2 regions of the Micromonospora sp. WMMA1976 genome follow, and region 1 is predicted to be linked to the other one. Evidence: predicted binding sites of a transcription regulator. Region 1 holds the regulator's gene; the other holds the start of a gene.

Region 1 (15,492 bases):
AGCGACGACTTGACCGACTTGTTACGCAGCCGGCGCTTCTCGTTCTGCCGGTTGCGCTTGATCTGGGACTTGATGTTCGCCACGCGACAGCCTCGTCTTGATAGCTCGGGTTGGTCTGCTTTCGCGCACGACGAGCATGCGTCATCGCCGCGCGAAAAGCCAGGCTACCAGGTCGGCCCCGGACGAGCCAAAACGCCTCCGGCCGGGGCCCACCCGACCCTCGTCACCAGCATGCCGCCGCACTCATGGACGCCGCCAGGCCGACCGGCGTTCCCAGGCTGGTTGGGCGGCGCGCCAGTTCGGGGAGGTGGCGGGGTCAGAGCCCGTGTGATGCCGCCTTTTCCCCGTGCTGGTGTGGATCAAGGGTGAGGGTCGGTGGACTGATTCGCCAGTTCGGGGAGGTGGCGGGGTCGGGGGCAGTGTGATGTGACCACTTCCCCGTGCTGGTGTGGATCAAGGAGGCGGTGGGATGCGGCCGCCTTGCCGAACCGGGGTGGATCACGGGGAACCGGCGGGGTGGGGCCGGCTCGCGGACCAGGTTGCTTGTTGACATGGCTGTCCCTCGTCAGTCAGGACCAGCCCTGCCGCTCGGCCAGCCAGCCGAGCGCCTGCTCCCCGCTCCACAGCTGGTGGGCGCGCAGGTGCGGGGAGGCGTTCGACGGTCCGGCGGCGGCACCGGTCAGGAAGTACCCGGCCAGTGCGGCGAGCGTCACGTCCAGCGCGTCGGCCGGCGCTCCCGCCGTCGCCGGGTGACCGGCGAACGCGGCGTCCGCGTCCAGGCCGCCGGCGTACGCGGTGAGCAGCAGCCCGGCCAGGTCGAACCAGGCCGGCCCGTGGCAGAGCCAGGGCCAGTCGCACAGCCAGGCGCGGCCGTCGGGGTCGATCAGGAGGTTGTCCACCCGCAGGTCGCCGTGGGCCAGCCCGGGGGCCGCGTCGGCGTACCCGGGCAGCCGCGACTCCAGCGCGACCAGCTCGGCCAGCGGGGCGCCGGCGGCCTGCTCGGGCGGCGGCTCCCGCCCGGCGGCCACCTCGCCCCACCAGAGGATGTCGTCGCGGGCCAGGTCCGCGAGGCGGGGTAGCCGGAGCGCGGCCAGCTCCGCGGGCGGCTCGGCGAGCGCGGCGGCCACTTCGGCGTACGTGGCGAGTGCGGCGTCCAGCTCGGCCGGCGCCCAGGGCAGCGTGGGGGTGTGCCCGTCGATCGCGTCGAGCGCGAGCGCGTACCAGCCGGACTCGGTGAGCGCCCAGCGCGGCCGGGGCACCGGCAGGCCGGCCGGGAGCCGGGCCAGGACCGCCGCCTCGTGGGCGTACCAGTCGACCAGGTGTCGTTGCCCGTGCAGCGCCGCCGCCTTGACGAACACGCTCTCCCCGGCGGGGCCGGTCAGCACGGCGGCGAAGCCGCTGGTGAATCCGCCACCCGTCACCCGTACCGCTGACGGTTCGCCGCCGATCCGGGCGGACAGCGCATCGCGCAGCCCGGCCGGCAGGTCGGCCCAGCCGGGCCGGACGGCTGTCGACCCGTACGGGACGGGCGGTAGGGAGATCGGGCGCACCGCACCATGCTGCCGCACCGGCGGCGCGCGGCGGACCGGCGTGTCGGTGGGCTCTGCCAGACTGCCTGCCATGAGGACCGACGAGTTCTGGCAGTTGATCGACGACGCGCGCGCCGGCGCCGGGGGAGAGCCCGACGCGGTGGCCGCCCGGGCGGTCGCGCTGCTGGCCGAGCGCGACCCGGAGGAGATCGTCGGCTACGCCCACCACCAGCGGCGGGTGCTCGCCGCCTCATACAAGGTCGACCTGTGGGGCGCGGCCTACCTGATCAACGGGGGTGCCTCGGACGACGGCTTCGAATATTTCCGGGGTTGGCTGATGACGCAGGGGCGGGCGGTGTTCGCGCGGGCGGTCGGCGATCCGGACGCGCTGGCCGAGCTGCCGCAGGTCCGGGCCGCGGCGCTCAGCGGCGAGGAGTTCGAGTGCGAGCAGATGCTGGCGGTGCCGTGGGACGCGTACCGGAAGGCCACCGCGTCCGACCTGCCGGCCGAGCGTGACCCGGTTCCGGTGCCCGACCTGAACGACTTCTGGGACTTCGACGACGAGGAGGAGGCCCGCCGCCGCCTGCCGCGGCTGGCCGCACTCTTCGTCGAGCCACCCGTGGAATAGCCGAGCCACCCGTGGAATAGCGGTGGAGTGAAGGGGGAGCCCGGGCGCGCGCCGGGCGACGTGGGACCATGGAGGGGGCCGGCGGCGCGCCGGCCCGCTCACGTCAGCCGACCAGAACGGACCGCTGTGCCACCGACGCTCGATCCCGGCGCGAACGCTCCTGGTGCCACCGACCCGGCGCGCATCCGGAACTTCTGCATCATCGCCCACATCGACCACGGGAAGTCGACCCTGGCCGACCGGATGTTGCAGCTCACCGGTGTGGTCGACCCGCGGCAGATGCGCGCGCAGTACCTGGACCGGATGGACATCGAGCGCGAGCGCGGCATCACCATCAAGAGCCAGGCCGTGCGGATGCCGTGGACGATCCGCGAGGGCGACCGGGCCGGTGAGAGCGCCGTGCTCAACATGATCGACACCCCGGGCCACGTGGACTTCACCTACGAGGTGTCCCGTTCGCTCGCCGCCTGCGAGGGCGCGATCCTGCTCGTCGACGCCGCGCAGGGCATCGAGGCGCAGACGCTCGCCAACCTCTACCTGGCGCTCGAGAACGACCTGCACATCATCCCGGTGCTCAACAAGATCGACCTGCCGGCCGCCCAGCCCGAGAAGTACGCCGAGGAGCTGGCGCACCTGATCGGCGGCGACCCGGCGGACTGCATCAGGGTCTCCGGCAAGACCGGCGAGGGCGTGCCCTACCTGCTGGACGAGATCGTCCGGCAGTTCGTGCCGCCGGTGGGCGAGGCCGAGTCGCCGGCCCGCGCGATGATCTTCGACTCGGTGTACGACGTCTACCGGGGCGTGGTCACGTACGTCCGGGTGATCGACGGCCGGATCTCGGCCCGGGACCGGATCAAGATGATGTCCACCGGCGCGGTCCACGAGCTGCTGGAGATCGGCGTCATCTCGCCGGAGATGGTGAAGGCCGACGCGCTCGGCGTCGGTGAGGTGGGCTACCTGATCACCGGCGTGAAGGACGTGCGCCAGTCCCGGGTCGGTGACACGGTCACCATCAACAACAACCCGGCCAAGGAGGCGCTCGGCGGCTACAAGGATCCGAAGCCGATGGTCTACTCGGGTCTCTATCCGATCGACGGCTCGGACTACCCGAACCTGCGCGAGGCGCTGGACAAGCTCAAGCTCAACGACGCCGCGCTGGTCTACGAGCCGGAGACCTCCGGCGCGCTGGGCTTCGGTTTCCGCTGTGGCTTCCTCGGCCTGCTGCACCTGGAGATCATCCGGGAGCGGCTGGAGCGGGAGTTCAACCTCGACCTGATCTCCACCGCGCCGAACGTGGTCTACCGGGCCATCCAGGAGGACGGCGAGGAGATCGTGGTCACCAACCCGAGCGAGTACCCGACCGGCAAGATCGCCGAGGTGTACGAGCCGACCGTGCGGGCCACGGTGCTGACCCCGAACGACTACGTGGGTGCGGTAATGGAGCTGTGCCAGGGTCGCCGGGGCAGCCTGCTGGGCATGGACTACCTCTCCGCCGACCGGGTGGAGCTGCGGTACACGCTGCCGCTGGCCGAGATCATCTTCGACTTCTTCGACCAGCTCAAGAGCCGCACCAAGGGTTACGCCTCGCTGGACTACGAGCCCTCCGGTGAGCAGGCGTCCGACCTGGTGAAGGTCGACATCCTGCTGCACGGTGAGCCGGTCGACGCGTTCAGCGCGATCGTGCACAAGGACAAGGCGTACACGTACGGCACGACGATCGCGGCGAAGCTGCGCACGCTGATCCCGCGCCAGCAGTTCGAGGTGCCGATCCAGGCGGCCATCGGCAGCCGGGTGATCGCCCGGGAGACCATCCGCGCGATCCGCAAGGACGTGCTCGCCAAGTGCTACGGCGGTGACATCAGCCGGAAGCGCAAGCTGCTGGAGAAGCAGAAGGAGGGCAAGAAGCGGATGAAGATGGTGGGCCGGGTGGAGGTCCCCCAGGAGGCGTTCATCGCGGCGCTGTCGTCCGACTCCGGCGACGGCAAGCCCGCCGGCAAGAAGTAGGTCGCCAGAGCCCACGAACCGGCCGGCGTCCCCTCGCAGGGGCGCCGGCCGTTCGCGTACCCAGGAAATTTTCAGCTGCTGGCAGCGCTCCCACCTGCGGGTTCGTCCCGGCCGGGGGAGCGGCGGTCGTTGCCGCCGGTTTCGGTTTTCGATGCGTCGGGCACTTAGCGGTCACGACAGCAACCGCACAGAACGTGCGAAATCGCTTTAGGAGGACCGACCGTGGAGTTCACCGTCTGGGGCATCATCACCGCGCTCGTCGTGGGTCTGATCGTCGGCGCGCTGGGCCGGCTGGTCGTGCCGGGCCGGCAGAACATGCCGATGTGGCTGCACATGGTGATCGGTGTCGGCGCGGCGCTGCTGGGCACCGTCCTGGCCCGTGCGCTCGGCATCGCCACGCAGACCGCCGGTATCGACTGGGCCGAGCTGGCCGTGCAGGTCGTGCTCGCCGCCATCGGTGTGGCCCTGGTGGCCGGCGTCGGCCGCCGCCGCAGCGTCTCGCGTTACTGATCGACGCATCACGCGCCTCGACGGGCGCCCGGCCCCACGGCCGGGCGCCCGTCGGCGTATTCGGCGCATTGAACCCCGTCGGTGTGCCGGGCCCGCCCGCCGCGCCGGGTTTCGGGGAGAAGCAGCAGGTCAGGGTACGTCTGAACAATTCGTCATCGGAGTCGGTTTGGATTTCCGGACGGTCGGGAACTTAGCGATCACGACAGTAACCACACAAAAACGTGTGACCGGATCTTAAGGAGGAGGGCGACCATGGAGCTCACCGTTTGGGGCATCATCACGGCGCTGGTCGTTGGTCTGATCGTCGGCGCGCTGGGCCGGCTGGTCGTGCCGGGCCGGCAGAACATGCCGATGTGGCTGCACATGCTGATCGGCGTCGGCGCCGCGCTTCTGGGCACGATCGTGGCCCGGGCCTCCGGCTTCGCCGAGACCGCCGGTATCGACTGGCGCGAGCTGATGCTGCAGGTGCTCTTCGCCGCGATCGGCGTGGCCCTGGTGGCCGGTGTCGGTCGTCGCCGCGGCGTCTCGCGCTACTGACCCCGCATCACGCGCCTCGACGGGCGCCCGGCCTCACGGCCGGGCGCCCGTCGCCGTGTGCGGCCCCTTGAGCTGCCCGGACGGCATCGATGTCGGCCGGGCCTCCGGCTGCGATACGGTCGCCTGTGCCCTCCGTCACGAACACCCCCTGTTGTAAAGGAAATTTTCCTACTAAGGTGCGGCGGAGAAGGTTAGTGCCAAACGGCCCTGAGGGAGATATGGCGTGAACAGGTGGAAGCGGCTGGCTCCGGTCACCGCCATCGTGGCGTCGGCCGCGTTGGTGCTGACCGCGTGCGGTGGCTCCGGCGACGACGACAAGGCCGCCGACAACAGCAAGCTCACTGTGTGGATGATGGGTGAGGGCGGCGACGCCCAGACCAAGTTCCTCGACAGCGTCGAGGCGGAGTTCAAGAAGAAGCACCCCGAGACCGACGTCGTGGTGCAGTACATCCCCTGGCTCGAGGCGCCGAAGAAGTTCCAGGCCGCGCTCGCCGGCGGGGAGGGTCCGGACGTCACCGAGCTGGGCAACACCGAGACCCAGGGCTGGGCCGCGCAGGAGGCCCTGGCCGACGTCTCGGACAAGTTCAACGGCTGGTCCGAGGGCAAGGACATCCTGCCCGACCTGGTCAAGAACGCCCAGCTCGACGGCAAGCAGTACGGCGTGCCGTGGTACGCCGGCGTGCGCGCCGTCTACTACCGCACCGACTGGTTCGCCGAGGCGGGCGTGAAGACGCCGACGAACTGGGACGAGATGGTCGCCGCCGCGAAGGCCGTGCAGGCCAAGAAGCCCGGCACCTACGGCATCGCCCTGCCCGGCAACTCCGAGCTGCCGTTCTACTCCTTCCTCTGGGGTGCCGGCGGGGAGATCGCCACCAAGGAGGGCGACAGCTGGAAGTCCGGCTACAACACCCCCGAGGCGCAGAAGGCGGTCAAGTTCTGGACCGATCTGGTCACAGTGCACAAGGTCGCCCCGCCGGCCGCCGCCGGCTGGAACGAGGTCGACGCCCGTACCCAGTTCGCCACCGGGAAGGCCGCGATGGCGTTCGCCGGCAGCTGGCAGGGCGGCGCGATGAAGAAGGACAACCCCGACATCGAGAAGGTGTGGGGCACGTTCCCGATCCCCGGCCCGGACGGCAAGGCCGCCCCGGCGTTCGCCGGTGGCTCCGACATCGCCATCTGGAAGGACAGCGAGCGGCAGGCGCTGGCCTGGGACTACATGACCGTGCTGCTGAGCAAGCAGAAGGACAAGGAGTTCGCCAGCAGCCTCGGCTTCTTCCCGGTCTACCAGGACCTGGTCAGCAGCGGCGACTACGCCAACGACAAGGTGATGGCCGCGTTCGCGACCGCCATCCAGAACACCAAGCTGACCCCGCTCACCCCGAAGTGGGTCGAGGTCAGCCGGACCAAGACGGTGACCCAGGCGATGAACAGCTCGGTCATCAAGGGCCAGAAGACGGTCGAGAAGGCTACCGCCGACGCGGCCACCGAGATGGAAAGCATTCTCAACGCCAAGTGACCACGCTGACCGAGGCCACCGGCGAGGCCGCCGCGCGGGAGACCCCCGCGCGGCGGCGCCGTCGCCGGGTGGACCACCTTCCGTACCTGCTCCTCCTGCCCTGCCTGGCGATCATCGCCGTGCTGCTGCTCTGGCCGCTCGGCCAGGTCGTGTGGATGTCCTTCCACAAGCTGGACAGCGTCCGGCAGTTGCGCGGCGACCGCGAGTGGCCGTGGGTCGGCCTGGCCAACTACGCGCAGATCCTCGGCGACCCGTTCTTCCGTACGGTGCTGCGCAACACGGTGCTGTTCGCGCTCGCCAACGTGGCGCTCACGATGATCCTCGGCACCCTGGTCGGGCTGCTGCTCAACCGCCTGGGCAAGAAGATGGCCACGTTCGTGGCGAGCTGCGTGATGCTCGCCTGGGCCACTCCGGCGCTGACCGGCACGATCGTCTGGAAGTGGATCTTCGACGACACGAGCGGCCTGGTCACGTGGCTGTTCAACAAGCTCCCGGACGGGCTGTCCACGGCCCTGTTCGGGCGCAGCGACTGGACCGGGTACGGCTGGTTCAACGACCCGCTGCTGTTCTTCGCCATCCTGACGCTCGTGGTGGTCTGGCACTCGTTCCCGTTCATCGCGGTGAGCGTGCTGGCCGGGCTCAAGAGCGTGCCGACGGAGTTGCAGGAGGCGGCCCGGGTCGACGGCGCCGGGCCGTGGAAGGTGTTCTGGTCGGTGACGTTCCCGGTCCTGCGGCCGGTCTTCGGCATCCTCGTGGTGCTCTCCACGATCTGGGACTTCAAGGTCTTCACCCAGCAGTTCGTGCTGGCCGGCGGCACCCAGGACCGGTCCACGTTCATGCTGTCGATCTACTCGTACGCGGAGGCGTTCTCGCCGCCGCCGAAGTACGGCCTCGGCTCCGCCATCGCAGTCATCCTCACCGTGATCCTGCTCGTGGTGACCGCCCTGTACGTCCGCATGGTGCTGCGGCAGGAGGACGAATGATGAAGAAGATCGCCCTCAACGGCGCGGGCCTGCTGGTCGCGCTCTTCGCCGCGTTCCCGGTCTACTGGATGGTGGCGACGTCGCTGAAGCCCAACCGGGAGATCTTCTCGTCCACGCCCCGGCCGGTGCCGGCGGAGCCGACGCTGGAGCACTACCGGGAGATCCTCACCGGCAACCTGATCCCGGGCGTCACGTTCGCCGACTTCTTCCTCAACAGCGCGCTCGTCGCGCTGGCGACGGTGCTGCTGAGCGGGCTGGTCGCGCTGCTCGCCGCGACAGCCGTGGCCCGGTTCCGGTTCAAGCTGCGCACCACGTTCCTGATCATGCTGCTGGTGGTGCAGATGATCCCGCTGGAGGCGCTGGTCATCCCGCTGTTCCTGATGATCCAGCGGCTCGGCCTCTACAACACGCTGCCCAGCCTGATCCTCACGTACCTCGGCTTCTCGCTGCCGTTCGCGGTCTGGATGCTGCGTGGCTTCGTCGCCGCGGTGCCGAAGGAACTGGAGGAGGCCGCCGCCATAGACGGCGCCAGCCGGGCCCAGACGTTCCGCAAGGTGCTGTTCCCGCTCGTCGCGCCCGGCCTGGTCGCCACCAGCATCTTCTCGTTCATCACCGCGTGGAACGAGCTGATCTTCGCGCTGACCTTCATCAACGACCAGCAGAAGTACACGCTGCCGGTGGCGATGACGTTCTTCTTCGGCCGGGACGACACCGCCTGGGGCTCGGTGATGGCCGCGTCCACGCTGTTCACCCTGCCGGTGATCGTCTTCTTCCTGCTGGTGCAGCGCCGGATGGTCTCCGGGCTGGTCGCCGGAGCCGTGAAGGGCTGAGGGCCGCGGCCGGTCAGGCCGCGGCGAACACCTCGGCCCGCACCTCGGTGGCCGGGTCGCCCTTCACCCGGGCCCAGGAGCCCTGCTCGGCGGTCCACTCCAGGTTGCCGAAGCGGACCTTCTTCACGCCGTGGTCGTCGGCGTGCGAGACCAGCCAGTGCGCGTACCGCCAGCCGTTGCGGTCGCCGCCGGCCGGCACGGTGAGCGCGGTCAGGTCGGTCGCCGTGGGCAGCCGGGGCAGCCCCCAGTCCAGCGACAGACTCTCCAGCACGGCGCTGGCGGCGGCCGGGCCGCGCATCGTCGGCGGCGAGGAGACAGTGCAGGCCACCGCGCCGGTCGCGTGGCCGAGCAGCGCGCGGGTCAGGACCTCCGACTCGTCCGCCCACTTCTCGTACGCCTCGGGGAACGCCGACCGCTGCACCCGCTGGGCGGCGTCGGTGACCCGCATCCGCTCCCAGCCCTTGACCTTCTTCAGCGCGGCGTAGAACTTGTTCGCCGCGTACCGCGGGTCCTGGACCTGCTCCGGTGTGCCCCAGCCCTGGCTCGGGCGCTGCTGGAACAGGCCGAGCGAGTCGCGGTCACCGTGGGCGATGTTGCGCAGGTGCGACTCCTGGTACGCGGTCGCCAACGCCACCACCACCGCCCGCTCGGGCATCCGGCGCTGCATCCCGATGGCCGCGATGGTGGCCGCGTTCGCCATCTGGTCGGCGCCGAGCACCACCTCGCCGTCCGCCTTCACGGTGCAGGTCCGGCTGGACAGGGGGAGCCGCAGGTGCTCGCCGAACTGCTTGGTCACGACATAGACCGCGAGCAGTGCCAGCACGCACACCGCCACCCCAGATGCCACGATCGCCGCTCGCGTCCGCACCCGCACCCCCTGTCCCGACAGTCCGACAAGCGTACGTCCCACCCGCACCGGCGCGTCTCGGCCGACCGGCGGGCCCCACCTCGGCCGCAATGGCTCCCGCGGGGCCCGCCGCGCACCTCAGTCTCCGGCGGGCACCCAGGCGGCGGGACGCTTCTCCCGGAACGCCATGACGCCCTCGCGTCCCTCGTCGGAGAGGAAGTACCCGGTCGACAGCGCGGCCAACTCGGCGATCTCGGCCCGCAGGTCGGTCCCGGCGGGCCGGCGCAGCAGCTCCTTCGCCCCGGCCAGCGCCCCCGGCGCGCCCTTCACCAGCGAGTCGCAGTAGCGCCCGACGGCGGCGTCCAACTCGTCGGCCGGCACCGCGGCGGTGACCAGGCCGATCTCGGCGGCGCGGCGGCCGTCGAACGTGTCGCCGGTCAGGTACAGCTCGGCGGCGGCCCGCTGGCCCAGCCGCGGCAGCACGGTCGCCGAGATCACCGCCGGAATCACGCCGATCCGCACCTCGGTGAACGCGAACGTCGCCTCCTGCGCGCAGACCGCCAGGTCGGCGGCGGCGATCAGGCCCAGCCCACCGGCCCGGGCCGGCCCGGCGACCTTCGCCACCACCGGCTTCGGGCACTCCCGCACCGCCACCAGCACGTCGCCGAGCATCCCGGCGGGCACCGTGCCGCTGGCGTACGCGGCGGCGGTCTCCTTCAGGTCGGCGCCGGAGCAGAAGACCGGGCCGGTGTGGTCGAGCACGATCGCGCGTACCGCGTCGTCGGCGACCGCGTCGGCCAGCCCGGCCAGCAGCTGGGTCATCAGGGGCGTGGAGAGCGCGTTGCGGTTGTGCGGGCTGTCCAGGGTGAGGGTGGTCACCCCACGGGCCGTGGCGACTCGCACGAGAGCGTCCGGAGAGGTCATGCCGGGCACACTAGTGGCCATGCCCGGCGTCCTTCCAGAAGGCGAACCCGTCCCGCGCGACGGATCGCTGCCCGCCACCGCCCGCCGCGACGTCGGCGCGCGCGGTTTCGGCGTGTACGTCCACGTGCCGTTCTGTGCCAGCCGGTGCGGTTACTGCGACTTCAACACGTACACCGCCGCCGAGCTGGGCGGCGGGGCGAGCCGGGAGACGTACGCCGACTCGGTGCTCGCCGAGCTGGAGCTGGCCGCCCGGGTGCTGGGCGACTCGCCGCCGCCCCGGGTCGACACCGTCTTCGTCGGCGGCGGCACGCCCACCCTGCTGCCCGCCGACGACCTGGCCCGGATCCTCGACGGCATCGACCGGGTCTGGGGGCTGGCCGCCGACGCCGAGGTGACAACCGAGGCCAACCCCGAGTCGGTGAGCCCGGAGTCGCTCAAGACGCTGCGGGCGGCCGGCTACACCCGGATCTCGCTCGGCATGCAGTCCGCCGCTCCCGGGGTGCTCGCGGTGCTGGACCGGCGGCACAGCGCGGGCCGGGCCACCGCCGCCGCGCTGGAGGCGCGCGACGCGGGATTCGAGCACGTGAACCTGGACCTGATCTACGGCACGCCGGGCGAGACGGCCGACGACTTCGCCGCCTCGCTGGCCCAGGTGGTCGACGCGGGCGTGGACCACGTCAGCGCGTACGCCCTGATCGTGGAGGACGGCACCCGGCTGGCCGCGCGGATGCGACGCGGCGAGTTGCCGTACCCCTCCGACGACGTGGCAGCGGACCGCTACCTGGCCGCGGAGGCCGCGCTCGGCGAGGCCGGATTCTCCTGGTACGAGGTGTCGAACTGGGCCCGCTCGGCGGCGGCGGCGTGCCGGCACAACCTGCTCTACTGGACCGGCGCCGACTGGTGGGGCCTGGGCCCGGGGGCGCACAGCCACGTCGGCGGCGTGCGCTGGTGGAACGTCAAGCACCCGAGCGCGTACGCGGCGCGGCTGGCCGAGGGCGCCTCGCCCGCGCTGGCCCGGGAGCGGCTCACTCCGGACGAGCAGCACATGGAGGACGTGATGCTGCGGGTACGGCTCGCCGCCGGCCTGCCGCTGGACGTGCTGGACGAACCCGGCCGGGCGGGCGCCGAGCGGGCCCGGGACGCCGGGCTGCTCGACGCCGGGGCGTACGCGCGAGGGCTCGTGGTGCTGACGCTGCGGGGCCGGCTGCTGGCCGACGCGGTGGTACGCGACCTGCTGCCGTGACCGGCACCGGCCGGCCGCCCCCTCGGCCGGCCGGCGGTGTCACTTGATGAAGTTGTAGGTCATCGGGTAGCGGTAGAGCACACCCTCGTTGGCCTTGACCCCGCCGATGATGCCGAAGATCAGCGGCACCAGCCAGACCAGCATCGGGACGAAGAACAGGATCCCGCAGGTGATGACCGTGATCACCCAGGCGAGCACGCTGGCGATGGTCCAGGTGATCTGGAAGTTCAGCGCCGAGACCGCGTGGGCGCGGACCGTCGGGGACTGCTGACCCCGGGCCATCATCGCGATCAGCGGGGCAACCCAGCCGAGCAGACCGCCACCGACGATGACACCGGCGGCGCCGCCGAAGTGCGCCACCAGGGCCCACGTCTTCTCGTCGTTGTTGGCGTAGGAGGCCGGGCCGTACCCGCCACCGGCGGGGTAGCCGGGCGTGCCACCCGGCGGGGGGTAGCCGCCCGGCGGGGGGTAGCCGCCGCCCGGGGGCGGGTAGCCGCCCGGGGGCGGATAGTCACCGGGCGGGGGATAGCCGCCGGCGCCCGGCGCCCCGGACAGTGGAGCGGTGGGCGGTTCGCTGCCCGGCGACGAGCCGTAGGGCGCCGACGGGTCGGGCTGGGGGCCGGAGTCCCCTGCCCCTGGAGGGCGAGGAGGTTCTGTCATGGTCGCCACGGTAGGGGCACCGGTCAACTCGCACCAGAGCGACACAGACCGACGATGACCGGCTGTTCGGCCCTGGTGGGCGGCGCTGTGTGGTGGGCCGCACCGCAGGTCCGTCAGGCGATCATCGCGTCGGCGGGGGTGCCGACGTAGACTGGCACTCGCTACAGTCGAGTGCCAGCCGCCCGGCGGATGCCGCGTGCCGGCCCGGCCGAGGTGCGTCAGGAGGTGGGGAATGGGTCTCGACGACCGCAAACTCGCCGTGCTGCGCGCGATCGTCGAGGACTACGTCGCCACGCAGGAACCGGTCGGCAGCAAGGCCCTGGTCGAGCGGCACCAGCTCGGCGTCTCGCCCGCCACCGTGCGCAACGACATGGCGGTGCTGGAGGAGGAGGGCTACATCCGGCAGCCGCACACCAGCGCCGGCCGGGTGCCCACCGACCGCGGCTACCGCCTCTTCGTCGACCGGCTGTCCCGGGTCAAGCCGCTCAGCCCGGCCGAGCGCCGGGCGATCGAGCGCTTCCTGGTGGGCGCTGTCGACCTGGACGACGTGGTGCACCGTACGGTCCGGCTGCTCGCCCAGCTCACCCGTCAGGTGGCGGTGGTGCAGTACCCGAGCCTGGCCCGGTCCAAGGTGCGCCACCTGGAGCTGGTGCCGATCTCCACCACCCGGCTGATGGTCGTCATGATCGCCGACACCGGCCGGGTCGAGCAGCGGCTGGTCGAGCTGCCCGCCCCGGTGCCCGCCGACGACGTGACCGACCTGCGCCGGCTGGTGAACGAGAAGCTGGTCGGCAGCCAGCTCGCCGAGACGCCGCCGCTGGTGCAGGCGCTCGTCGACGAGTCCGCGCCGCACCTGCGCCCGGCCATGACCACGCTGTCCACCGTGCTGCTGGAGACGCTGGTCGAGCGGCACGAGGAACGCCTCGCGCTGGCCGGCCAGGCCAACCTCACCCGGGGCGGCCTGCTCGACTTCCAGGGTTCGCTGCGCCCCATCCTGGAGGCGCTCGAAGAAGAAGTAGTGCTGCTCAAGCTGATCGGCGAGACCGAGCCGAGCACCACCCGGGTGCTCATCGGCGACGAGAACGAATTCGACAACCTGCGGGCCGCCTCGGTGGTCAGCACCGGGTACGGACCGGGCAGCACGATCGTCGGTGGACTCGGCGTGCTCGGGCCGACCCGGATGGACTACCCCGGCAATATCGCCATGGTGAGGGCCGTGGCACGCTACGTGGGCGAACTGCTGGCCCAGAACTGACCAGTCTGGGCCGACGGCCGGTTCCGGCCGACGACCGGAGCGACGCGAGACGAACATGAGGACACCTAACGCAGTGGCCAGGGACTACTACGGCATTCTCGGCGTGAGCCGGGACGCCTCCGACGACGAGATCAAGCGCGCCTACCGCAAGCTGGCGCGGCAGTTCCACCCGGACGTCAATCCGGACCCGGAGGCCCAGGAGAAGTTCAAGGACATCAACGCCGCGTACGAGGTCCTCTCGGACGACCGGAAGCGGCAGATCGTCGACCTGGGCGGCGACCCGCTCGCCCCGGGCGGCGGTGGCATGGGCGGCCCGGGCGGTCCCGGCGGCGCCGGCCCGTTCGTCGGCTTCCAGGACATCATGGACGCGTTCTTCGGCGGTGCCGCGGGCGGCAGCCGTGGGCCGCGGCCGCGTACCCGCCCCGGCGCGGACGCGATCCTGCGCCTGGAACTGGACCTCAACGAGACCGCGTTCGGCGTCGAGGCGCCGATCACCGTCGACACCGCGGTGCTCTGCACCACCTGCTCCGGCGCCGGCACCGCCGCCGGCACCCACCTGGCCACCTGCGAGGCGTGCGGCGGCCGGGGCGAGGTGCAGTCGGTGCAGCGGACCTTCCTCGGTCAGGTGGTCTCCGCCCGGCCGTGCACCGTCTGCCAGGGCTACGGCACCACCATCCCGCACCCCTGCCCGACCTGCGCCGGTGACGGCCGGGTACGCACCCGCCGCTCGCTGACCGTCAAGATCCCGGCCGGGGTCGAGGACGGCATGCGGATCCGCCTGGCCCAGCAGGGCGAGGTCGGCCCCGGTGGCGGCACCGCCGGTGACCTCTACGTCGAGATCCACGAGCGGCCGCACGACGTCTACTCCCGCAAGGGCGACGACCTGCACTGCCGGGTCACGGTGCCGATGACCGCCGCCGCGCTCGGCACCCGGCTGACCATCAAGACGCTGGACAGCGAGGAGACGGTCGACGTCAAGCCCGGCACCCAGCCCGGCAGCACACTGCGGTTGCGCGCCCGGGGCGTACCGCACCTGCGCGGCACCGGCCGGGGTGACCTCTACGTGCACCTGGACGTGCGTACCCCGACCAAGCTCGACGCCGACCAGGAGCGGATGCTGCGCGACTTCGCCAAGACCCGCGGCGAGGAGGTCGCCGAGCTGACCAAGCAGGGCGGCTTCTTCTCCCGGATGCGCGACGCCTTCAACGGGCACGCCTGAGGTGTCCGCGCCGCTGTTCCTGGTCGAGGCGCTGCCCACCGGTGACACGCTGACGCTGGACGGCCCGGAGGGCCACCACGCGGCCACCGTGCAGCGGCTGCGTGTCGGCGAGGAACTGGTGCTCGCCGACGGCCGGGGCGGCACCGCCGCCGCGGTGGTCACCGCCGTCGGCCGCGGCACGCTCGACCTGCGGGTCACGAGCCGGGGGTACGCGGACGCGCCGGTACCCCGGCTCGTCGTGGTGCAGGGCATCGCCAAGGGCGACCGGGGTGAACTCGCCGTGCAGGCGATGACCGAGGTCGGGGTGGACGAGATCGTGCCCTGGGCGGCGTCCCGCTCGGTGGCGCAGTGGCGCGGCGAGCGGGGCGAACGGGCCCGGCAGAAGTGGGTCGCGACCGCCCGCGAGGCGGCCAAGCAGGCCCGCCGCCCGTGGCTGCCGGTGGTGGCCGGCGCGCCGGACGAGTCCACCGCCTCGGTGGCCCGCCGGATCGCCGGCGCGGCCGGCGCGTTCGTGCTGCACGAGGGCGCGCAGGACCGGCTGACCACAGTCGACCTTCCGGCCGCCGGCGAGATCGTGCTGGTGGTCGGCCCGGAGGGCGGCATCGCCGACCACGAGCTGGCCGCGTTCGCCGAGGCGGGCGCCCGCACGGTCCGCCTGGGCCCGTCGGTCCTGCGTACGTCCACGGCAGGCGTGGCAGCCCTGACAGTCCTGGCCACCCGCCTGACCCACTGGTAACCCCCGCGCCCGCCCCTCTTTTCGGTGCGCGCTGATCTTGCAGTTTCGGCCCGCGCGGCGCCCCTTTTGCG
Region 2 (15,492 bases), 610 kb from region 1:
CTCCGGCGGGCACTCCTCGCTGCTGCGCGTCGACGACCTCGCACGCGACGTCGTACCGCTCGGCGCCACCATCGACGACGCGGCCGGCGAGGCGTTCGACAAGGTGGCCCGGCTGCTCGGGCTGCCGTTCCCCGGCGGGCCGTACATCGACCGCGAGGCGCGGGCCGGTGACCCGGCGGCGATCGCCTTCCCGCGCGGGCTGACCGCCGCGAAGGACCTGGTCGGGCACCGGTACGACTTCTCCTTCTCCGGCCTGAAGACGGCGGTGGCCCGCTGGGTGGAGGCGCGGCAGCGGGCCGGTGAGCCGGTGCCGGTCGCCGACGTGGCCGCGTCCTTCCAGGAGGCGGTCTGCGACGTGCTGGTCGGCAAGGCGATCGACGCCTGCCGCACCAGCGGCATCGACACGCTTGTCATCGGCGGCGGTGTGGCGGCCAACTCCCGGCTGCGGGTGATGGCCGAGCAGCGGGCCGGCAGGCACGGCATCCGGGTGCGTACGCCCCGGCCGAAGCTCTGCACGGACAACGGCGCGATGGTGGCCGCGCTCGGCTCCCACCTGGTGGCCGCAGGCGTCGCGCCGAGCCGGCTGGACCTGCCGGCCGACTCGGCGATGCCGCTGACAGTGGTCAGCGTGTGAGCGGGGAGGAGACCGACATGATCGTCCGGATGTGGGAGGCCAAGGCCGAGCCGTACGGCTTCGCCGACCTGATCACCTGGGTCTGCGAGACCGCGCTGCCCGAGTTCGAGCACGACCCGATGCACGTCTCCAGTGAGGTGTTCTCCTCCACCGACCACCGGCTCGTGGTCATCTCCAAGTGGCGCAACAACCCCCGGGAACTGCCCGAGCCGCCCGCACGCCTGATCGCCCGCCCGCCGCACAGCTGGGACTTCACCCAGGTCGACCGCTGACGCGAGGGCCGTCACGGCGGCCGGAATTGGTTGGCGCCCGGATCACCCCGGCACCTAGCGTCGGTGGGTCATGCGCTTCTCACCGGCCGGCGACCCCGGCACCCCTGACGCGCGGTCGGCCACCCGATACCTGGTGTGGCTCGCCGGGCGGCACCCCGTCATCTTCGGTGCCGGTCTCACGCTCGGCGTGATCTGGATGCTGGCCCAGGCACTGGTGCCGGCCGTGCTCGGCCGCGCCGTGGAAGCCGGCCTGGCCCAACGCGACCCGGACGCGCTGGTGCGCTGGAGTCTGGCCCTGCTCGGGCTGGGTCTGGTGCAGGCCGTCGCCGGGATCCTGCGCCACCGCTGCGCCGTACACAACTGGCTCGGCGCCGCCTACCGCACCGTGCAGGTCACCGTGGATGCCACCAACCGGCTCGGCGCCGCGCTGCCCCGGCGGGTCGCGGCGGGCGAGGTGGTGAGCATCGGCACCGCCGACATCGAGCACATCGGCAGTGCCGTCGACATCACCGCCCGCGGCGCCGGCTCGGTGGTCGGCATCGTCACCGTCGCGGTGATCCTGCTCAACGCCTCCCAGCCGCTCGGCCTCGTCGTGGTGCTCGGGGTGCCGCTGCTGATGGCGCTCGTGGCGCTGCTGATCCGCCCGCTGCACCGGCAGCAGGCCGCGTACCGGGACTCGACCGGCCGGCTCACCGCCCGGGCCGCGGACATCGTCTCCGGCCTGCGGGTGCTGCGCGGAGTCGGCGGCGAGCCGGTGCTGTCCGAGCGCTACCGGCAACGGTCGCAGGCGCTGCGCGCGGACGGGCTGCGGGTGGCCCGGGTCGAGTCGCTGTTGCAGGCCGCGCAGATCCTGCTGCCCGGCGTCTTCGTGGTGCTGGTGACCTGGCTCGGCGCCCGGTTCGCGCTGCGCGGCGAGATCAGCGCCGGCGAGCTGGTCTCGTTCTACGGCTACACCGCGTTCCTGGTCAGCCCGCTGCGCAACCTCACCGAGGCGGCCGACAAGCTGACCCGGGGACACGTCGCGGCCCGCCGGGTGGTCCGGTTGCTGCGGCTCGCGCCGGAGTTCACCGACCCGGCCACCCCGGTGCCGGTGCCGGCCGGGCCGGGCGAGCTGACGGACGCACGCTCCGGACTCGTCCTGCGACCGGGCCGGCTCACCGCGCTGGCCACCGCCACCCCGCAGGACGCCACCGAGATCGCCGACCGGCTCGGCCGGTACGCCGACGGGGACGTCACGCTGCACGGCGTACCGCTGCGGGACGTGGCGCTGGCGACGGTGCGGGAGCGGATCCTGGTGGCCGACAACGACGCGCAGCTGTTCAGCGGCGTGCTGCGCACGGAGCTGGACCCGCACGACCGGGCCGAGCCCGGCGCCGTCGAGGGGGCACTGGCCGCGGCGAGCGCCACCGACATCGTCGAGGCGCTGCCCGGCGGCCTGGACGGCGAGGTCGCCGAACGCGGCCGGGAGTTCTCCGGCGGGCAGCGGCAACGGCTGCGGCTGGCCCGCGCGCTCGTCGCCGACCCGGAGACGTTGATCCTGGTCGAGCCGACCAGCGCGGTGGACACGCACACCGAGGCGCGCATCGCCGAACGGCTCGGCCCGGCCCGCCACGGCCGGACCACGCTCGTCTGCACCACGAGCCCGCTGGTGCTCGGCCACGCCGACCACGTGGTCTTCGTCGAGGACGGCAAGGTCGTCGCCGAGGGCCGGCACGAGGAACTGCTCGCCGCCGAGCCGCGCTACGCCGCCACGGTGAGCCGGGAGGAGGACCGATGAGCAACGCGCTGCCCGTCGCCGACGCCGCCCAGGTCCGCCGGTACGTGCGCGAGCTGATCCGCCGTCACCCGCGTGGCCTGGCCGCCGCGCTCGGTCTGCACGCGCTCGCCGCCGGCGCCGGGCTCGTCGCCCCGCGCCTGCTCGGTGACCTGGTGGAGGGGATCTCCCAGGGCATCGCCGCGACGACCGTGGACCGGGTCGTCGCGGCCATCGCCGCGTTCGTGGTGGTGCAGGCGGTGCTGGTCCGTTTCGCGCACCTGGCCTCGGCCCGGCTCGGTGAGCGGGTGCTCGCCGAGCTGCGGGAGGAGTTCGTCGACCGAGTGCTCGCGCTGCCGCTCGCCACAGTGGAGCGGGCCGGCACCGGCGACCTGCTCACCCGTACCTCGCGGGACGTCGCCGCGCTGTCCCGTACGGTCCGGTTCGCCGGGCCGGAGACGCTCATCGCGGCGCTGACCGTGCTGCTGATCCTCGGCGCGCTGGTGCTGACCGGCCCGCTGCTGGCGCTGCCCAGCCTGCTGGCGGTGCCGGTGCTGTGGGCCGGCACCCGCTGGTACCTGCGCCGCGCGCCGCAGGGCTACCTGCGGGAGAACGCCGCCTACTCGGACATCACCGACGGGATCAGCGAGACGGTCGAGGGGGCGCGGACCACCGAGGCGCTGCGGCAGGCGGCCCGCCGCCGGGCGCGCGGCGACGCCGACATCCGCCGGTCGTACGCCGCCGAGCGCTACACGCTCCACCTGCGTACCGTGTTCTGGCCGGTGGCCGAGTTCGGCTACCTGGTGCCGATGGTGGCGACCCTGCTCATCGGCGGCTGGTTCCACCTGAAGGGCTGGGCCAGCCTCGGCCAGGTCACCGCCGCCACGCTCTACGCCCAGCAGCTCACCGACCCGATCGAGCGGCTGCTCGGCTGGCTGGACGAGTTCCAGGTCGGCGGCGCCTCGCTGGCCCGGCTGCTCGGGGTGGCCGCCGAACCGGACGAGCGCGCCAAGGCATCCGCCACGCCGGACGAGCGCGCTGCCGCCCCGGGCGGTGAGGGCCGGCTCGCCGCGCACGACGTCCGGTACGCGTACCGCCCGGGACACGACGTGCTGCACGGCGTGACGCTGGAACCCCGGCCGGGGGAGCGGCTCGCGATGGTCGGCCCGTCCGGGGCGGGCAAGTCGACGCTAGGCCGGCTGCTGGCCGGCGTGCACGCGCCGCGCGCCGGCACGGTGACGGTGGACGGCCGTCCACTCGCCGGAATGCCCCTGGCCGAGCTGCGTACCCACGTCGCGCTCGTCAGTCAGGAGCACCACGTGTTCATCGGCACGCTCGCCGACAACGTGGCGATGGTCCGGCCGGACGCCGACCCGGCGCGGGTACGCGCGGCGCTGGCCGCCGTCGACGCGCTGGACTGGGCGCTGGCCCTGCCGGACGGGCTCGACACGGCGGTCGGCGCGGGCGGCCACCCGCTCACCCCCGCGCAGGCGCAGCAGCTCGCGCTGGCCCGGCTGGTGCTCGCCGACCCGCACACGCTGGTGCTGGACGAGGCCACCTCGCTGATCGACCCGCGAGCGGCCCGGGCCCTGGAACGGTCGCTGGCGGCGGTGCTGCACGGCCGTACCGTCATCGCCATCGCGCACCGGCTCTTCTCCGCGCACGACGCGGACCGTGTGGCGGTGGTCGCCGACGGCCGGATCACCGAGCTGGGGTCGCACGACGAGCTGGTCGCGACCGGTGGCTCGTACGCCGCGCTGTGGCGTTCCTGGCACGGCTGAGAACGCGCGACGGGCCCCGGCAGACGTGCCGGGGCCCGCTCGACGGCCGGGGGTCACGAGCGGCGGGTCAGCCGCCAGGTCGCGTACCCGCCGGTGCCGAGCGCGATCAGGAACACCGCCCACACCACGCCGGTGCCCACCTGGAGTCCACCGCCGCTGCCCACGTTGGCCTGGGCGGCGGCGACGAGCGAGTCGCTCTGCGCGGGCGGCAGCGCGGCCGGCGGCAACTGCTGCCAGCGCACCAGCCCGGTGCTCTCCAGCATGGTCATGTGGTCGTTGACGAACGTGTTGGCATCCTCGGCCAGCTTGCGCACGATCGGGTCGCGGGTGCTGGCCCGGACCGCGCCGATCACCGGGAAGATCTTGCCGTGGGCGACCCGCAGCCGGGTGACGAAGATCTGGTCGAACCGGGCGCCGGTGGCGTTCTGCATCTCGGTCAGCCACCCCTTCTGCTCGGCCGTCGGATCCGTCGGCAGGGTGGCGCCCAGCTTGTTCGCCGCCTCGACCACCAACTGGTCCAGCTCCGCGTGCTGCTTGGCGATCTCCGCGCCGACCTCGCGTACCCGGGCGGACTGGCCCTTCTCGGCCGCCATCTGCCCGGCCGGCATCTCCCACAGCCCGGCCAGCCGTACACCGTTGAGCAGCGTCATGTCGGCGGCGTTCATCTGCACGCCGGGGTTGGGTGCGGCCTGCGCCGTCCCGGGAACGACGCCGATCCCCGCGCCCAGCGCGGCGAGCAGCAGTACCACCCGGTGCGCCAGCTTGCGGCGTGCGGATTCCAGCGATGCCATGGTTGCGGTGCCTCCTCGGTCCGGACCGGTACGCGGGGTCGTGGACGGCCGCGCAAGCCGGCCGCCCGTCCGCACACTGGTACGGATCGGCGGGCCGATCAGTTCAGCGGGTCGGCGAGGAGTCGTTCGAACGCCAGCTCGGCGGCGCCGATCAGCGCCGCGTCGTCACCGAGCTTCGGGGTACGCAGCCGCACGTGCTCCAGGCACGCGGGCAGCCCGTTGGAGTTGAGCCGGCTGCGCACCTGCGCCGCCGCGGCCAGATAGAGGTCGCGCATGGTGCCGCCGAAGATGACCATCTCCGGGTTGAAGATGTTCACCAGGTTAGCGACGCCGAAGCCGAGCCAGTCGCCGGCCTGCCGTACCGCGGTCTGGGCGCGGGCGTCACCACGGTCGGCGGCGTCGAAGACGGCGAGCAGCGCGTCCCGGCCGCGCGCCTCGGACCGGCCGGCGGCGCGCAGCAGCCCGTGCTCGCCGATCTCGGTCTCCCAGCAGCCGCGCCGGCCGCAGTCGCAGCGCACCCCGTCGCGGACCACCACCATGTGGCCGACCTCGCCGCCGTAGCCGCCGTGCCCTCTCAGCCGCCGCCCTCCGGCGATGATGCCCGCGCCCACGCCGACGTCGCCGTAGATGTAGATGACGTTGTCGCAGCCGACTGCCGCGCCCCGGGCGTGCTCGGCGTACGCGGCCACGTCGGCCACGTTGCCCACCGTGATCGGTACGTCTATCCCCAGCTCGACGGCGAGCGCCGCACCGATCGGCTCGTCCACCCAGCCGGTGGTGGGGCTGAGCCGGACCAGTCCGTCCTCCCGGCGGACCATGCCGCACACCGCCACCCCGGCGCCGACGCAGATCGCGTCCGGCGGCACCGACTGGTGCATCTCCTTGACCGCGCCGGCGAGCAGCGGGGCGGCCTCCCCGGCGACCAGGTTGCGCGGCCGGTCCATCTCCCGGCGGTCGAGCACCTCACCGCCGAGCCCGACCCGCGCGGCCCGCAGCCGGTCCACCTCGACGCTGTACGCGTACGCGTAGACCCGACCCGACTCGGGCCGGACGACGAGTGACGGTCGTCCGGCCCGGCCGGTCTCCTTCGGCGTCCCCTCGCTGACCAGACCGGCGCCGGCCAGGTCCGCGGTCAGCGCGCCGATGGTGCTGCGGTTGAGGCCGAGCGCGGTGGTCAGCTCGGCGCGGGTGGTGGCGCCGTGCACGTGTACGTAGCGGAGCAATGCGCCCAGGTTCTGCCGACGGATCTCGTCCTGACTGGGGCCCGCGCGCATTGCCACTGCCATCGTGTTTCCGTGCCCCTGCTCAGCGGTTGCCGGTGGCGGCGGCCCGCCGACGCGACAGCGCGTCGATGGTCGCCGCGGCGAGCAGCACCACGCCGGTGACCACGTACTTGACGCCCGAGCTGTATCCCATCAGTCCCATACCGTTGTCGATGACCGCGACCACCGCGCCACCGAGCACGGCGTCGAGGACCCGGCCCTTGCCGCCGAAGAGGCTGGTGCCGCCGATCACCGCCGCGCCGACGGCGTAGAGCAGTACGTTACTGCCACCGGTGTTGGGGTCGACGGAGTTGCCCCTGCTGGCGGCCACGATGCCGCCGATGGCGGCCATCGAGGAGCAGATGACGAAGACGGAGATGCGGATCCGGTCGACGTTGATGCCGGCCCGGCGGGCCGCCTCGGCGTTGCCGCCGACCGCGTAGATGTGCCGTCCGTAGCTGGTGCGCTGGAGCACGAACGTCCAGACGATCAGCAGCACCGCGATGATCGGCACCACGATCGGCACGCCCTTGAGCGAGGTGATCAGCACGTTGCGGCTGCGCTCCAGGTTGAGCACGTAGACCGCCACGCCGAGGATCACGGCCAGGCCGCCGATCCGCGCGCCGACCACCGTGAGCGGGTCGGTGAGCAGGCCACGGGCGGCCCGGTTGCGGTATCGCAGCAACTGCACTGCCGCGTACCCGGCGACGGCCACCGCGGCGAGCGCCCAGCCCAGCGCGGGGGTGAGGTTGCGGTTGGCGATCGCGACGAGCACGTCGTCGCGGATCGCGATGTTGGCGCCCTCGTCCATCAGCGTCAGCACGACGCCCTGGAAGGCGAGGAACCCGGCGAGCGTGACCACGAAGGACGGGATGCCGACCTTGGCGACCAGCAGACCCAGCACGGTGCCGATCACCACACCGGTGACGACGGCGGCGAGGACCGCCACGTACCAGGGGTAGCCGAGCACGGTGACGACGTTGGCCAGGATCGCGGCGCAGACGCCGCTGGCGAAGCCGGCGGAGAGGTCGATCTCGCCGAGCAGCAGGACGAAGACCAGGCCCATGGCGATGAGCGTGACCGCCGCGCCCTGGGTGAACAGGTTCGCCAGGTTGCCGGCGGTGAAGAACGACGGGCGGGCGATCGAGAAGCCCACCGCCAGCGCCACGAGCATGACCACAGCGGGGAGCGCGCCGATGTCGCCGCCGCGTACGCGGCGCCAGTAGTTGTTCACGTGGCTGTTCAGGGTCGGTGTCGGCGCGACGCCGGCCGGGCCTTCCTTCTTCACGACGATGGCGGTCATCGGACGGCTCCTGGGGTGGTGTCGGCGGGCGCGGCGCCGTTGCCGCCCGGCTCGCCGGTGAGGCCGAGGCTGCCGGATCGGCCGGCGGTGATCAGCTCGACCACCTGCGAGTGGGTGATGTCTGTGGTCTTCACCTGGGCGACCATCTGGCCGAGGTAGAGCGCGGCGATCCGGTCGGAGACGGCGAAGACGTCGTTCATGTTGTGCGAGATGAGCACCACGGCCAGGCCGTTGTCGGCCAGCCGGCGCACCAGCTCCAGCACCTGGGCGGTCTGCGCGACGCCGAGCGCTGCGGTCGGCTCGTCCAGGATGACCAGCCGGCTGTTCCAGAGCACGGCCTTGGCGATGGCGACTGTCTGCCGCTGGCCGCCGGAGAGGCTGGCGACGTGCTGGCGCAGCGACTTCACGGTGCGCACGCTCAGGCCGGCGAGCGTCTCGGCGGCCATCTGCTCCATTGTCGGCTCGTCGAGCACGATGCCGCTGCGCTTCTCCCGGCCGAGGAACATGTTCTGCACGATGTCGAGGTTGTCGCAGAGCGCGAGGTCCTGGTAGACGACCTCGATCCCGAGCGCGGCGGCGTCCCGGGGGCTGTTGATGGTCACCGGCCGCCCGTCGAAGAGGAACTCGCCGGCGTCGGTGGGGTGGATGCCGCTGATGCACTTGACCAGGGTCGACTTGCCGGCGCCGTTGTCGCCGACGAGCGCGGTCACCTCGCCGGGGTGCGCGGCGAAGGCGACGTCGCGCAGCACCTGGACGGGACCGAAGCTCTTGTCGATCCCGCGTAGCTCCAGCAGGGGGGTTGCGGACACGGGGTTCTCCTTTGGGCGGAGGGAGGTCTCGGATCCCGTCCGGCGCGGGCGCCGCCCGGCACGGGTCTCCCGTGCCGGGCGGCGCCGCCTGAGGCGGGTGGGTCAGCTCACGCCGGCGTCGGTGCAGAGCTTCGCGAAGGCACCGGTGCAGAGCTCTTCCTTGGTGACGTAGCCGTCGGCCACCACGTCCTTGACGTTGTCCTTGTAGATGGCCTTGGGCTCCAGCAGCACGGCCGGCACGTCCCGGTTGCCCTCCGGGTCCTTGACCGTCTGGCCGGTGTCCTTCCTCTCGCCCTTGGCGAGCGCGATGGCCAGCTCGGCGGCGGCGTCCGCCTCCTTCTTGACCGCCTTGTAGACGGTCATGCACTGGTCGCCGGCGAGGATGTTCTGCAGGCCCTCCTTGGTGGCGTCCTGACCGGTCACCGGGACCTTGCCGTTGAGCTTGTTCTTCTTCAGCACCGAGATGGCCGCGTTGCCGAGACCGTCGTTGGCGGCGAGCACGCCGTCGATCTTGCCGCCGGCCTTGGTCATCTGCTGCTCGAAGATGGTGGCGGCCTGCGCGTTGTCCCACGCGGGTACCGGGTCGTCGGCGACCTTGGTGTATTCCTTCGAGTCGAACTTCGGCTTGAGTACCGAGTCGTACCCGTTCTTGAACAGGGTGGCGTTGTTGTCGGTCGGCGAGCCGTTGAGGTACGCGATCGACGGGTTCTTGACGCCCTTGTCGGTCAGGCACTTGCTCAGGCCCTCGCCCTGGAGCTTGCCGACCGCCTCGTTGTCGAAGCTGACGTAGTACTGGGCGGAGCCGCCCAGGGTCAGCCGGTCGTAGTCGATGGTCGCGACGCCCTGCGACTTGGCCTTGTCGAGCACGGCCTTGCCGGTGCCGGAGTCCAGGTTGACGATCATCAGGACGTTGACGCCGCTGGTGATCATCTGGTCGGCGATGGTCTGGAACGCGGTCTTGTCGTTCTGCGCGTTCTGGATGTCGGACTCGACGCCGGCCGCGTCGAACGCCGCCTTCAGGTACTTGCGGTCCGCGCCCTCCCAGCGGGCGGAGGACTTGCTGTCCGGCAGGATCACGCCGATCTTCGGCTTCTTGGCGTTGGAGCCGCCGGCCTCGTCGGAAGAACCGCCGTTGTCACCGCAGGCGGCCATGCTGCCGGTCGCGAGGAGACCGACGGCCGCGAAGGTGAGGAAGCCCTTGCGCATGTGCAGGGTCCTTTCGGAGGTGGGGGAGTGGTGATGTTTTGTTGTGCCCGGCAACGTATTCCCCGCTTCCCATGCACCGCAAGACTGCCGAGGTCAGAAGTTTGTTGGCGGCGGTAACAATTCAGCAACGCGGTTGTCACCCGCGGGACACCGCCGGGAGAGCGCGCTCCGGGAACGCTCCCACACGTACCGTCACGAGCCCGCTCAGGCGGCGGCGATCGATGCCGTCGTCGCCCCGGTGAGCGCCACCAGATCAGTCGGCGCGAGCTGCACCTGCAACCCTCGGCGGCCCGCCGAGACGTACACGGTCGGGTGTGTCAGCGCGGAGGCGTCGATGACGGTCGGTAGCCGCTTGCGTTGCCCCAGCGGGCTGATGCCGCCGCGGACGTATCCGGTCGCCCGCTCGGCCGTCGTACGGTCCGCCATCGTCGCCCGCTTGCCGCCGGCCGCGGCGGCGAGCGCCTTCAGGTCCAGCTCGCCGGTCACCGGCACCACCGCCACCGTCAGCCCGCCGTCGACCTCGGTGACGAGCGACTTGAACACGCGCTCCGGTGCCACCCCGAGCGCGGTCGCGACGAGCGCGCCGTAGTTCGGCGCGTCCGGCGAGACGTCGTAGGTGTGGGTGCTGTGGGCGATCTTCCGCTTGCTCAGCAACGCGATCGCCGGAGTGCCAGGGCCCGCCACCGGATCAAGCTAGCCCGGTCGCCGGCCCGCCGCGAGCCGAAACCGCGCGCCGCGGGTCAGCCGCCCGCCGGAACCGGCCGGCAGACGAGCACCGTGGGGCCGCCGGCGACCCGGGTCAGCACCAGGTCGGCCGCCGCCTCGCCGGAGAGCCGCAGGTCACGGCGTAGCTTCTCCGGCTCCAGCGCCGACCCGCGCTTGCGGATCTCGACCCGGCCGACCCGCCGCTCCCGCAGCAGCGCGCGCAGCCGCTTCAGCGAGAACGGCAGCACGTCGGTGATCTCCAGGCAGCGGGCGAACGGGGTGGGCCGGGCCTCGTCGGCGTACAGGTAGGCGATCGACGGGTCGGCGAGCGTCGCGTCGAGGTCGGTGGCCAGCTCGGCGACCAGGTGCGCCCGGACCACCGCCGGATCCGGGTCGTAGAGGAACCGCCGGACCGGTCCCACCGGCGCCTCCTGCCCGCCCGTGCCGGTGAGGAGCGACACCGCGTCGTCGCGCTCGCGCAGCACTGTGGCGCGGCGCGGGACCTCGGCCAGGTCACCGCACCAGAGCGCGGCCTCGACCAGGTCGCCGTCCACGCTCACCCATTCCGCCTCGGCGCCCGCCGGGATCAGCGCGTGGTCGAGCCCCGGCGCCACCTTCACCACGGTCCGCGGCACCCGCGCGGCCAGGCCGGTGACGAAGTCCCACGGCGGGGAGTAGGCGTTCGGGTCGAAGACGCGCCGCCCGGTGCCGGCCCGCCGCCGCGCCGGATCGCAGAACACCGCGTCGACAGGGCGCACGTCGAACGCTGTGGCGTCACCGCAGGAGACGGTCACCAGGTCGGCGAGCCCGGCCGCCTCGGCGTTGGCGGCGGCCATCGCGGCGGTGAGCGGGTCGGCCTCCACCGCGTACACCCGGATGCCGGCGCGGCCCGCGGCGAGCGCGTCGGCGCCCAGCCCGCACCCCAGGTCGGCCAGCGTGGTCACGCCCGCGGCGCGCAGCCGCGCGGCGCGCCGGTCCGCGACCGCGCGCCGGGTGGCCTGCTCCAGCCCGGCCCGGGTGAGGAACATCCCGGCCGCGACCGGGCCGAACTTGCCGGCCGCCCGGCGGCGCAGCTCCGCCTGGGTCAGTGCCGCCGCCGCGAGCCCGCCGGGGATGCCGGCCGAGCGCAGCGCGGCCGCCGCCGCCAGCGGGTCGCCGCCGGCCACCCGCTCGGCCGCGGCGAGCGCCGCCGACCCCTCGGGGGTACGCAGCGCGGCGAGCTGGTCGAGATCCACGCGCTCATTCTCCCGGCCCGGTTCCGGCGCGACACGGAGGGCGACGCGTTGGCACTCTCCTTGACGGAGTGCTAGCCGAGGAATAACCTGCGATTAGCACTCTCACCCTGAGGGTGCCAACGCCCGAGCCTCGTGCCCGGGGGTTGAGCGCCAGGCGGACCGGCACCCGCGACGACGGCCCCGCCCGGTGGCATGTGGCAGATTGACGCTGGTCGGCGTGCCGGCCGGCAACGACACCAAGTACCCGGGAGGGTATGCCCGTGACTACCGCGACCAAGGTTGCGATCAAGCCGCTCGAGGACCGCATCGTGGTCCAGGCGAACGAGGCCGAGACCACCACCGCCTCGGGCATCGTGATCCCCGACACCGCCAAGGAGAAGCCGCAGGAGGGCACCGTCCTCGCTGTCGGCCCGGGCCGGATCGACGACAAGGGCAACCGCGTGCCGATCGACGTGAAGGTCGGCGACACCGTCCTCTACTCGAAGTACGGCGGCACCGAGGTCAAGTACGCCGGCGAGGAGTACCTGGTGCTCTCCGCCCGCGACGTCCTCGCGGTCATCGAGAAGTAAGCAACCGATCAGTGTCGTTGCCCCGGTCCGGCTCGCCGGGCCGGGGCAACGTCGCTTCGAAGGGATACTGATGGCGAAGATCCTCAGCTTCTCGGACGACGCCCGGCACCTGCTGGAGCACGGTGTCAACGCCCTCGCGGACGCGGTGAAGGTCACCCTCGGCCCGCGCGGGCGCAACGTCGTCCTGGACAAGAAGTTCGGTGCGCCCACGATCACCAACGACGGCGTGACCATCGCCAAGGAGATCGAGCTCACCAACCCGTACGAGAACCTCGGCGCGCAGCTGGTCAAGGAGGTGGCGACCAAGACCAACGACGTCGCCGGCGACGGGACCACCACCGCCACCGTGCTGGCCCAGGCGATGGTCCGTGAGGGCCTGCGCAACGTGGCCGCCGGCACCAACCCGACCGGCCTGAAGCGGGGCATCGACGCGGCGGCCGCCAAGGTCTCCGAGGCGCTGCTCGGCAAGGCCGTCGAGGTCTCCAGCAAGGAGTCGATCGCGCACGTCGCGACCGTCTCCGCGCAGGACGCCGCGATCGGCGAGCTGATCGCCGAGGCGATGGAGAAGGTCGGCCGCGACGGCGTCATCACCGTCGAGGAGGGCTCCGCGCTCACCACCGAGCTGGAGGTGACCGAGGGTCTCCAGTTCGACAAGGGCTTCATCTCCCCGAACTTCGTCACCGACCTGGAGGCGCAGGAGGCGGTCCTGGAGGACCCGTACATCCTGATCACCACCCAGAAGATCTCGGCGATCGAGGAGCTGCTGCCGCTGCTGGAGAAGGTCCTCCAGAACAACAAGCCGCTGCTCATCGTCGCCGAGGACGTCGAGGGCCAGGCCCTGTCGACGCTCGTGGTGAACGCGCTGCGCAAGACCGTCAAGGTCTGCGCGGTCAAGGCCCCCGGCTTCGGCGACCGCCGCAAGGCGATGCTCCAGGACATGGCGATCCTCACCGGTGCCGAGCTGGTCGCCCCGGAGCTGGGCTACAAGCTCGACCAGGTCGGCCTGGAGGTGCTGGGCACCGCCCGCCGCGTCGTGGTCGACAAGGAGAACACCACTGTCGTCGACGGTGGCGGCCAGTCCGCCGAGGTCGCCGACCGGGTCGCGCAGATCCGCAAGGAGATCGAGGCCTCCGACTCCGAGTGGGACCGGGAGAAGCTGGCCGAGCGGCTGGCGAAGCTCTCCGGCGGCATCGCCGTGATCAAGGTCGGCGCGGCCACCGAGGTCGAGATGAAGGAGCGCAAGCACCGCATCGAGGACGCCATCGCCGCGACCAAGGCCGCGGTCGAGGAGGGTACGGTCCCGGGTGGCGGCGCCGCCCTGGCCCAGATCCTGCCGGCGCTCGACGACGACCTGGGCTTCACCGGTGACGAGAAGGTCGGCGTCTCGATCGTGCGCAAGTCGCTCGTCGAGCCGCTGCGCTGGATCGCCCAGAACGCCGGCCACGACGGCTACGTGGTGGTGCAGAAGGTCGTCGGCCAGGACTGGGGCCACGGCCTCGACGCCGCCACCGGCGAGTACGTCGACCTGGCCAAGTCCGGCATCATCGACCCGGTGAAGGTGACCCGCAACGCGGTCAGCAACGCCGCCTCGATCGCCGGCCTGCTGCTCACCACCGAGAGCCTCGTGGTGGAGAAGCCGGCCGAGCCGGAGCCGGCCGCCGGTGGGCACGGCCACTCGCACGGCCACGGCCACCAGCACGGCCCGGGTTTCTGACCCGAGCAGCACGGCCCGACGTCAGGGCACACCGCCGACCCGGTGGTGTGCCCTGACGCGTATGTCCTTACGGAACGCTGACGGGATTGGCAGCCGGACCGGCGGGTCGATCAGACTGGGTGCCGTGAGCACCCTCTCCCGCCGCCGCGCGGCGCTGGCCGGTGTCGTCGCCGCAGTGGTGGCACTCGGCACCGCCGAACCCGTGGCGGTCCTGACCGGTCCCCGGTCCGCGCCGCTCGTCGCCGTCGGCGGACTCGTCGTCGACCTGGTGCCCGAGCCGCTCAAGCAGTTCGCCATCGACGTCTTCGGCACGTACGACAAGATCGCCCTGCTGGCCGGGACGGCGCTGCTGCTGGCCGCCTTCGGGGCGCTGCTCGGCCTGGCGGCGGCCCGGCGGCTGGTGATCGGCCTGGCCGGCGTCGCCGCGTTCACGGTGCTCGGCGTCGCTGCCGCGCTGACCCGGGCCGGCGCGGACGCGTTCGACGCGCTGCCCTCGCTGGTCGGCGGCGGACTGGGCGCGCTGACGCTCTGGGCGTTCGTGGCCGGACCACTGGGGCCCGGCCGGGGCGCGGCCGCGCAGCCGGCACCGCCTCCGGCGGTCGCCGCGCTCGCGGGGGAGGAGAAGACCCCGGGTGGCTGGGAGCCGGTCCGGCACGACGACGACGCGGAGTCGCGGCGGCGTTTCCTGCGCGGCGCCGGGCTGCTCACCGGTGCGGCGGCGGTGGCCGGGCTGGGCGGGCACTGGCTGGCGGGCCGGCGCGGCGTGTCGGCGGCCCGGGAGGCGGTGACGTTGCCCGCCCCGGTGGCGCCCGCCCCGCAGGTGCCGGCCGGAGCGGACCTGTCACTGCCCCGGCTGGCGCCGTACGTCACGCCGAACCGGGAGTTCTACCGGATCGACACCGCGCTGGTGGTGCCGCAGGTGGACCCGGTCACCTGGCGGCTGCGGATCCACGGGCGGGTGCGCAACCCCATCGAGCTGAGCTTCGACGACCTGCTGGCCCGCCCGATGGTCGAGCGGTACGTGACGCTCGCCTGCGTCTCCAACGAGGTGGGCGGCGACCTGATCGGCAACGCGCGCTGGCTCGGCGTACCGATCAAGGAACTGCTCGACGAGGCCGGCCCGGCCGACGGCGCGGACCAGGTGGTCGGCCGCGCGGTCGACGGCTGGACCTGTGGCACGCCCACCTCGGTGCTGCGCGACGGCCGGGACGCGCTGCTCGCGGTCGGCATGAACGGCGAGCCGCTGCCGATCCAGCACGGCTTCCCGGTGCGGATGGTGGTGCCGGGGCTCTACGGGTACGTGTCGGCCTGCAAGTGGCTCACCGAGCTGGAGCTGACCAGCTTCGCCGACTTCGACGCGTACTGGGTGCCGCGTGGCTGGTCCGCGCAGGGACCGATCAAGACGCAGTCCCGGATCGACACGCCCCGGCCCCGCAGCCGCCCGGAGGCCGGCCCGGT

The links. Region 1 encodes HrcA, which represses chaperone genes, less so after heat shock. Its sites were predicted from a motif close to GGTTNGCACNCTCNNNNNGAGNGTGCNAACC; they were not measured.
Region 2: the regulator HrcA is predicted to act here: its motif matches at 11,843-11,873, upstream of groES (co-chaperone GroES).

The regions. Positions count from the first base shown of each region.
Region 1 covers NZ_CP114912.1:4,793,476-4,808,967, reverse strand. The annotation lists gene rpsT (30S ribosomal protein S20) at 1-83, opposite strand, end outside; gene O7546_RS22030 (phosphotransferase) at 570-1,622, opposite strand; gene O7546_RS22025 (DUF4240 domain-containing protein) at 1,621-2,157, shown strand; gene lepA (translation elongation factor 4) at 2,284-4,161, shown strand; gene O7546_RS22015 (GlsB/YeaQ/YmgE family stress response membrane protein) at 4,384-4,671, shown strand; gene O7546_RS22010 (transglycosylase) at 4,924-5,208, shown strand; gene O7546_RS22005 (sugar ABC transporter substrate-binding protein) at 5,432-6,724, shown strand; gene O7546_RS22000 (sugar ABC transporter permease) at 6,721-7,707, shown strand; gene O7546_RS21995 (carbohydrate ABC transporter permease) at 7,704-8,537, shown strand; gene O7546_RS21990 (hypothetical protein) at 8,551-9,411, opposite strand; gene O7546_RS21985 (enoyl-CoA hydratase-related protein) at 9,523-10,308, opposite strand; gene hemW (radical SAM family heme chaperone HemW) at 10,328-11,551, shown strand; gene O7546_RS21975 (DUF4870 domain-containing protein) at 11,591-12,211, opposite strand; gene hrcA (heat-inducible transcriptional repressor HrcA) at 12,444-13,466, shown strand; gene dnaJ (molecular chaperone DnaJ) at 13,540-14,685, shown strand; gene O7546_RS21960 (16S rRNA (uracil(1498)-N(3))-methyltransferase) at 14,687-15,421, shown strand.
Region 2 covers NZ_CP114912.1:5,400,476-5,415,967, reverse strand. The annotation lists gene tsaD (tRNA (adenosine(37)-N6)-threonylcarbamoyltransferase complex transferase subunit TsaD) at 1-634, shown strand, start outside; gene O7546_RS24840 (hypothetical protein) at 652-906, shown strand; gene O7546_RS24835 (ABC transporter ATP-binding protein) at 977-2,683, shown strand; gene O7546_RS24830 (ABC transporter ATP-binding protein) at 2,680-4,440, shown strand; gene O7546_RS24825 (DUF4142 domain-containing protein) at 4,494-5,231, opposite strand; gene O7546_RS24820 (ROK family protein) at 5,330-6,505, opposite strand; gene O7546_RS24815 (ABC transporter permease) at 6,537-7,796, opposite strand; gene O7546_RS24810 (ATP-binding cassette domain-containing protein) at 7,793-8,605, opposite strand; gene O7546_RS24805 (substrate-binding domain-containing protein) at 8,708-9,811, opposite strand; gene ybaK (Cys-tRNA(Pro) deacylase) at 10,016-10,495, opposite strand; gene O7546_RS24795 (class I SAM-dependent methyltransferase) at 10,552-11,751, opposite strand; gene groES (co-chaperone GroES) at 12,006-12,320, shown strand; gene groL (chaperonin GroEL) at 12,391-14,034, shown strand; gene O7546_RS24780 (molybdopterin-dependent oxidoreductase) at 14,159-15,492, shown strand, end outside.